2 regions of the Paenibacillus donghaensis genome follow, and region 1 is predicted to be linked to the other one. Evidence: riboswitches for the same ligand, from Rfam matches in the RefSeq annotation. Region 1 holds a riboswitch; the other holds the start of a gene.
What was found. A riboswitch is a leader RNA that binds a small molecule or an ion and turns the genes downstream of it on or off. The one in region 1 is predicted to bind cobalamin.
Positions count from the first base shown of each region.

Region 2: it holds a riboswitch for cobalamin, as region 1 does, so the genes downstream of both, B9T62_RS34295 (anaerobic ribonucleoside triphosphate reductase) here and B9T62_RS37695 (S-layer homology domain-containing protein) in region 1, are expected to answer to the same signal.

Region 1 is NZ_CP021780.1:8,354,760-8,358,173, reverse strand. Features, by position in the region: gene B9T62_RS37695 (S-layer homology domain-containing protein) at 1-1,825, opposite strand, end outside; cobalamin riboswitch at 1,996-2,195, opposite strand; gene B9T62_RS37690 (molecular chaperone DnaJ) at 2,321-3,229, opposite strand.
Region 2 is NZ_CP021780.1:7,576,968-7,580,381, reverse strand. Features, by position in the region: gene B9T62_RS41385 (beta-ketoacyl synthase N-terminal-like domain-containing protein) at 1-297, opposite strand, end outside; gene B9T62_RS34300 (MTH1187 family thiamine-binding protein) at 302-610, opposite strand; cobalamin riboswitch at 947-1,181, shown strand; gene B9T62_RS34295 (anaerobic ribonucleoside triphosphate reductase) at 1,374-3,359, shown strand; gene nrdG (anaerobic ribonucleoside-triphosphate reductase activating protein) at 3,356-3,414, shown strand, end outside.

The DNA of each region.
Region 1 (3,414 bases):
TTCCGTCAATGGCCGTAACATAATCTCCAAAGCTTGAAGCTGTAATCTCCAGCGGAATATTCTTGGCCGCCGTCAACTGCTTCAGCGCATCCAGCGCGGTAACGCCTTCCGCTGCGCCTGATGCAAGGGTATGGTGCGGCCCTTCAATACTTACTTCCGTCAACGTGCTGCTCGGTAAGACTTCGAGCGGAGCCGTCTCACGCAGTACAGTCGGGAAGCTGCCCGCTTGATAGCCGGTCACTTCAATGGTATGTGTTCCTGCGGCTACGCCCGAAGCAAAGGTTGCCGTTCCACTCTCATCCGTGGTGACGGATTGGCCCGCAACCGTGACTTTTACCGCTGCGGCAGGCACCTGTGTGGTCGTAGGTACATAGTTTGCATCATATGTTGTAACATCTTTAAGCACGGCTATACTGAATGCCTGGCCGCTCTGCGGCTGCTCCGGTGTTGCCTTGATCGAATGGATCAGCGAGGTGCCGCTGTAATCACCATAATAGAACTTGACCGTCTCTCCGGCCTGCAGCGCATAACTTGCAGCACCCACATTCGGTGAAATGCGTTGTCCATCTCTGTAGGTCAGGTACATCCAGCCAGAACCGGGACCAAATTGAAACGCCTCTATCCCGTTAATGGCTGTAACATAATCCCCGTATTGCTGATCCACCGTAATCTTCAGCGGAATATTCTTTGCCGCTGCCAGCTGCTTCAGCGCATCCAGCGCAGTAACGCCTTCCGCTTTGCCTTCAGCTATCGTTCCTTGCGGCCCTTCAATACTCAGCGTAACCTGAACTGGCTGAGGCTGCGGAGTTGGAGCTGGGAAATCATAGAACTTCTCACCCTTGAGGAACAGATCATAAGCTGCCAGTGCTTGCAGCGCCTGTTCCGTAGCCATTCCATTCGAGCCGCCTTCAAGCGTATGGCTGAAGCTGCCGTCCGGCAGGCTGAACGCAAGCAGGTGATCCAGCAGCGTCTGGCCATTCTTGGTGAACTCAGTGCCCGCCGGATCGATTCCGGCTGAGGTCAGGCCGATGATAACCTGGGAGGTAGCTTCACTGGAGCTGTCATACCCTCCGTCTTGTTGCTGTCTTTGCTTCAGCCATTGTACCGCGCGGTCTCCCGCAGACTTCGCTTCAGCATCGTCTCCGTGTGCCGCCAGTACGTTCAGAACCATAGCGGTAATATCGACACTGCTCGCAATTTCTGGAACAAGCCCGAAGCCGCCGTCTGGTTTCTGCTGTGACACAATTTCCTTCAGCAGATCCGCCTTGCTGCGCAGCGCCGTATCCGGAACTTCATATGCTCCCGATTCTATAGCCAGCAGGCTGTAGACCGGGCCGTTAATGCCTGTGTTCAGCAGCGTTTCTTGACTGTGCAGCGGTCCGATCAGATCGTAACCGGCGTAATCGGTCGCATCCAGACCGCCTGCGGTTACCGCAAGTGAAATTCTTGCGTAGTCCGTTGCTTTCTTATAGAAGCCGTTGGCATCCTTAACCTTCTCCTCCAGCCCCGCAAGGTAGCCGGCCGGCAGCTGATGGCCTGTTCTTCCCAGGCTGACCGCCGTCCAGTCTGAGATGCTGTCTTGCTTCTGCACATACGTAATGGCAGCCTGCAGGGCTGCCGCAGCGCGGGTCTGCACCGGAGCATCTGCGGCCGATATGCCTGCTTGGGTAAGCGTGCCTGTTGCACCTCCACCCTCCTGAACAGCAGGTGTGGCAGATTCAGCAAATACCTGTGAAGAAGGAACAAGCGACGTTCCCAGAATCGAGATGACCAGCAATAAGGCCAGTCCAAGGGCAAAAGCCTTGGAGGAAATGATTTTCTTCATAATTAACCTCTTTCTGTGTATAGATTGGATAGCTTGCAGCACGGACAACAGGAGAGCAACATAAAAACCGCCCTGTAAGGGCGGTCCGGGAAGAATCCAAATTCAGAAGTGCGCGCACGAAGGCACACAGGGCACACTGTACTTGTTCCGATTCTTACCCCACGAAGAATAGAAACATAATGGAGCAGGCAGGTCTCCTGGCTGATGCTTCATCGCTTCCCCCGCCTTCCCGCCCCTCACAGGGACAGTGGCTTATCGTGGAGACGCTCAGCACGTACAGTGGCGGGACCGCGCCGGTTTTGGACCGGACTTCCCTTTTAAGCAGGACCTACGCAAGCATAGAACCCGCACCTTCTCCAAAATTAAACTATTTTTTTATTAATCACAATCATATCTATTATTCTACTACATGTCCATAGATAAACTGAGATTTCTGCTCTCTGAGCCATCGGCCTATTCACGTGATACAACGTATGACTGCCTGCTTGTCCAGATCTATTTCACTTCCGAGAGGAAGCGTTCGATAAACTGCTCCGCCTTCTCCATCCGGGCCGCATCATAACGTACCCCTGCAATCAGCTCACCGTGATTCAGCGGCAGATCGGCGCTCAAGGCGCTTGTGGTCAGATCCATGCCATATATATGCGGCGCGGTGTCCTCTTCGGTCTGCTGCTGCTTGGCGAGGCCCTCCTTGATCAGGTCCTTCCATTTGCCAGCCGCCTGCTCATCCAGCTTGCCCAGCACCGTCTGTTTGCCCAGCCATTCAAAAGACCAGTCATCCAGCACATAGATATCCGGCTTCTCCATGCTCAGCTCGGCTACCGCCTTCTGCAGATAGGCCGAATCCATCATCCCGCCGCCTTCGCCACTGGGCAGGTACGTCACTTTGGTCTCCACACGCTTCCACTCCGGAAAAGCGGCCAGAATCGCCTTATTTAGCGCTTCCGCTGATCCGCTCTCATCCTGCAGCTGGTAGTTGCCGAGGAACATGATCGACAGATCGAGCGGCGGCAGGCTGGCCAGACGTTTCTGCTCGGTTCTGTGGTTCGTGAACAGGGCAGCGCCTCCAATAACAATCGCCAGCGCAATCAGACTAAGCAGCACATGCACCTTGTACAAGCGGAAGAACCGTTCCGTCTTCTCCACCGTTCCGCCCAGCTTGCCCCATTTAGCCAGCCGCTTTTGGGTCGCTTCCTCAATTTCCTGCTCCCGTCGTGCGTTCAGGATATAGCGGATGGCCTTGAAATCCTCTTCATATTCGCTCTCCTGCTGCTTGCCCGCATCACCGGCCTTGGCATTGGAACGCGACTTGCGGATCAGTAGATCAAACTGCTTGTCCAATTCTTCTTTGGTAACATCCTCTGAAACGCCTAGCCGCTGGTACGCTGCCTTCAATTCATCCATACGTAGAATCTCTCCCTTTCCTTAAGCAAAAAACCTCGGTTGACTAGTATCTGCACATTGCTGAATCCTGCTTTTATGCTTGAAGGATGCCGCTGCAAGAAGAAATGGCTTCGCCGTCCTCTGCAAGAGGCGGCATCCTTTTCTGCGAGAAATAGAAGGATAATTTATGGCGTGTAACCTATAAA
Region 2 (3,414 bases), 780 kb from region 1:
AAAAAACACCCGTCCGCCGGTCCACCCCCCAGGGTCCAGACCGGCCATCGCAAGCGCTTCTATAGTAGTAGCTATTGCCAGCTTGGAGGTGCGGGGAAGCGTCCGGTACTGCTTCTGATCCAATTCTCCCAGGCCTCCTGTAACTTCTCCCAGCAGCAGAGTCTCTCCATGGGGAGTCAGATGGTCTGTGGCGGTAAAATGATAGCTTCCGCTCAGCAGATGCTGTAAATAGTCCTCATGGTCGTCCCCACCCGGGACCTTGATCCCGAACCCAGTGATTACTATCCGCTGTTCCATGACCCTAGTCCTCCCTCAGCTTACGTTCCACCGCTTCCAGCTTCCCGCGGCTGGTGGACGGTTTGTCCCGGCGGTCATCAATCTTCAGCGAGGTCGATACGCGCTGCGCACCGGCGGTGAACGGAGATTCATGGAGCGCCTCAGCGGCGGCCAGGATACGCGGGAGCGGCCCTTCGATTATGGTACCCATCGACGTAAGCTCATACGTAATTCCTTCTATGGTCTTCAGCACCCGCTGCATATCGGCAACATAGCTGCTTAGACTGGTGCTGCCCGTTCCAATCGGTATAACCGTAACTTCAGCAATCGCCATTATAATTCCTCCTGCTTTCTGAGTCTTTAGACCCTTCTATTGTAACAACTCCCATGCTCTCCCACAAACAATGATTCTGCGCAGACAGGCGAACGCTGTCGTTTGGTGGCAAGCTGCCGCTCAAGTGTCAGCCGTCACTATAATTATGGACTCTTTGTGGCATATTTTCAGAGAATTCATGAACCTTTCAGACTGTACTTGTGGATACATTGTGGATTACTCCGGGCTGCGCTGTGGATCAATTGTGGAGGATATACAGGGAACCCGCGCCAGACATGGGATTGCGAAAAAATGATGGACAAACACTATATATTGGGTTATCTTTATCAAACGACAACAAAATATAGTGAAATAGGTGCTCTGCTTCTGTAAGAGATTCAGAGCTTAATAGGGAAGCGCGGTGCGAATCCGCTGCGGTCCCGCCACTGTAACCGGATGGTTTCAGGGGAGCCTCAGCGGCTGCTCTAAGACCCCTTCTGCCGGCCAGGGCCACTGAGGGCTGTCAGCCCCTTGGGAAGGCGCCGGACAGCATGCCGGAAGCCAGGAAACCTGCCTGTTTCACCGACACCTATACGTTAAGATTAATCCTGCGAGGAACAGGGAAGGTGTCCGCATGCGGCCAGCTTCACCTGAAGACCACTGCAAATATCCGAACCGGGTATTTCTGCTGCGCATACGGGCATTCTCTGCTACCTCGGCAGAGGGTGCCTTTTTCTATGATTATATAGATGTTTGTTATATACCGAGAGGAGAGAGCAGAGTTATGACGTTGCTGGAGAAACGGTTAGGCGATACGAAGAATGTACAGGAAGTTCTATTGGAGGAAGTTATTGAGCTGGGACGCGGTATTATCGACAGTACGGATCTGGATATGCTGCGTGAGAACGCCAATTTGAACGGGGAAAGCTTCTCCGGTAAAATGAGCAAGTTCGGCAGTGAATACTCCAAATGGTATGCACGCAACTTCACCATGCCTCCACAGCTGGTGCAGGCGACACTCGATAATGTCGTTTATGTACATGACCTGGATCAGTACGCCATCGGAACGACCAACTGCATCTTTATACCGTTTGAGCGTCTGCTCCGTGAAGGCTTCAACACCGGCAATGGCAGCGTCCGGCCTCCGAACTCGATCATGACCGCCATGTCGCTGGTGGCGATTATTTTTCAGTCCCAGCAGAATGCACAATACGGCGGCGTATCGGCCAATAAGCTTGACTATGATCTGGCGCCGTATGTTACTAAATCCTTCGCCAAGCTGTTCCGCAAGGGTCTCGACTACTTCGAAGAAGGACAAGTCCATGACGTGACGGGCGAGATCTCCATGAGCCGCAGCGATCTGGCGGAGCAATATCCGCGTGCCTTCCGCTATGCACTGAAGGAAACGGAAAGTGAAACGCTTCAGGCAGCGGAGAGCATGATACATAACCTGAATACGATGTCCAGCCGGTCCGGTGGACAGATTCCGTTCACCAGCATCAACTACGGCACCTGCACCTCACCCGAAGGGCAGATGGTGATCAGCTCCCTGCTGAGCGCAACCATGAACGGGCTGGGCAGCGGCGAGACGCCGGTGTTCCCGATTCAGATCTTCAAGTGCAAGGAAGGGATCAACCAAAGACAAGGCGATGCCAACTATGAGCTGTTCCTGAAAGCAGCAGAATGCTCTGCGCGTAGACTCTATCCCAACTTCGCCAATCTGGACGCTCCGCTGAATATCCAGTATTATGATCCAAGTGATCCCGATACGGAATTCGCCACTATGGGCTGCCGCACCCGCGTGCTGGGCGACCGCTTCGGCCGCAACCACTGCTCAGGCAAAGGCAACCTGTCCTTCAATACGCTGAATCTGGTGCGTCTCGGGCTGGCCCACGGCACAATTACCGGCCGCCGCAGCACTGCCGACGAAGACGGCTTCTATGAGGACCTGAATTATTATATGGACATTGCCCTGGAAGGTCTGCTTCACCGCTTCCGCATCCAGGCGGCACAGAAAGCCAAAGCCTCCGACTTCATGATGCGCGAAGGTGTCTGGGAAGGCGGCGAGCAGTTAGCCCCTGAGGACAGCGTCGGCGAACTGCTGAAGCACGGCAGCCTCTCCATCGGCTTCATTGGGATGGCCGAATGCATGAAAGCCATGTACGGCAAGCATCATGGCGAGGATGACAGCATCCATGCCAAGGCCGTAGCCATCGTGCGCCATATGCGCGAATACTGCGACCGCAAGAGCGAAGAGCTGGATCTGAACATTACGCTGTTCGCCACTCCGGCTGAAGGCTTGTCCGGCAAGTTCACCAAGGTGGACCGTAAGCTGCTTGGCTCCATTCCGGGTGTAACGGACCGTGAATATTATACGAACTCTTTTCATATCCCGGTCTATTATGACCTCCCTGCAGCCCGCAAGATCAGCCTGGAAGCTTCGTTCCATGAGCATTGCAACGCAGGCGCTATTTCTTATGTTGAATTAAACGGCAATGCCCGCAGCAATCCGGCTGCTTTTGTCAAAATCATTAAGTATGCCCTGGAGCAGCAGATCAGCTACTTCAGCATCAATCACCCCATCGACCGCTGCTCGGCCTGCGGACATGAAGGTGTCATCGGCAGCCACTGCCCTTCCTGCGGAGCGGACGAGAACAAGGTTCATATCCGCCGCCTGCGCCGGGTAACCGGTTATCTGACCGGGGATTACCAGACCCGCTTCAATGCCGCCAAGCAGGCTGAGGTGCGGGACCGGGTCAAACATCTATGAACATCTGCGGTTATTATCCGGAATCCATTAATGAGGGCGAAGGCCTCCGGGCCGT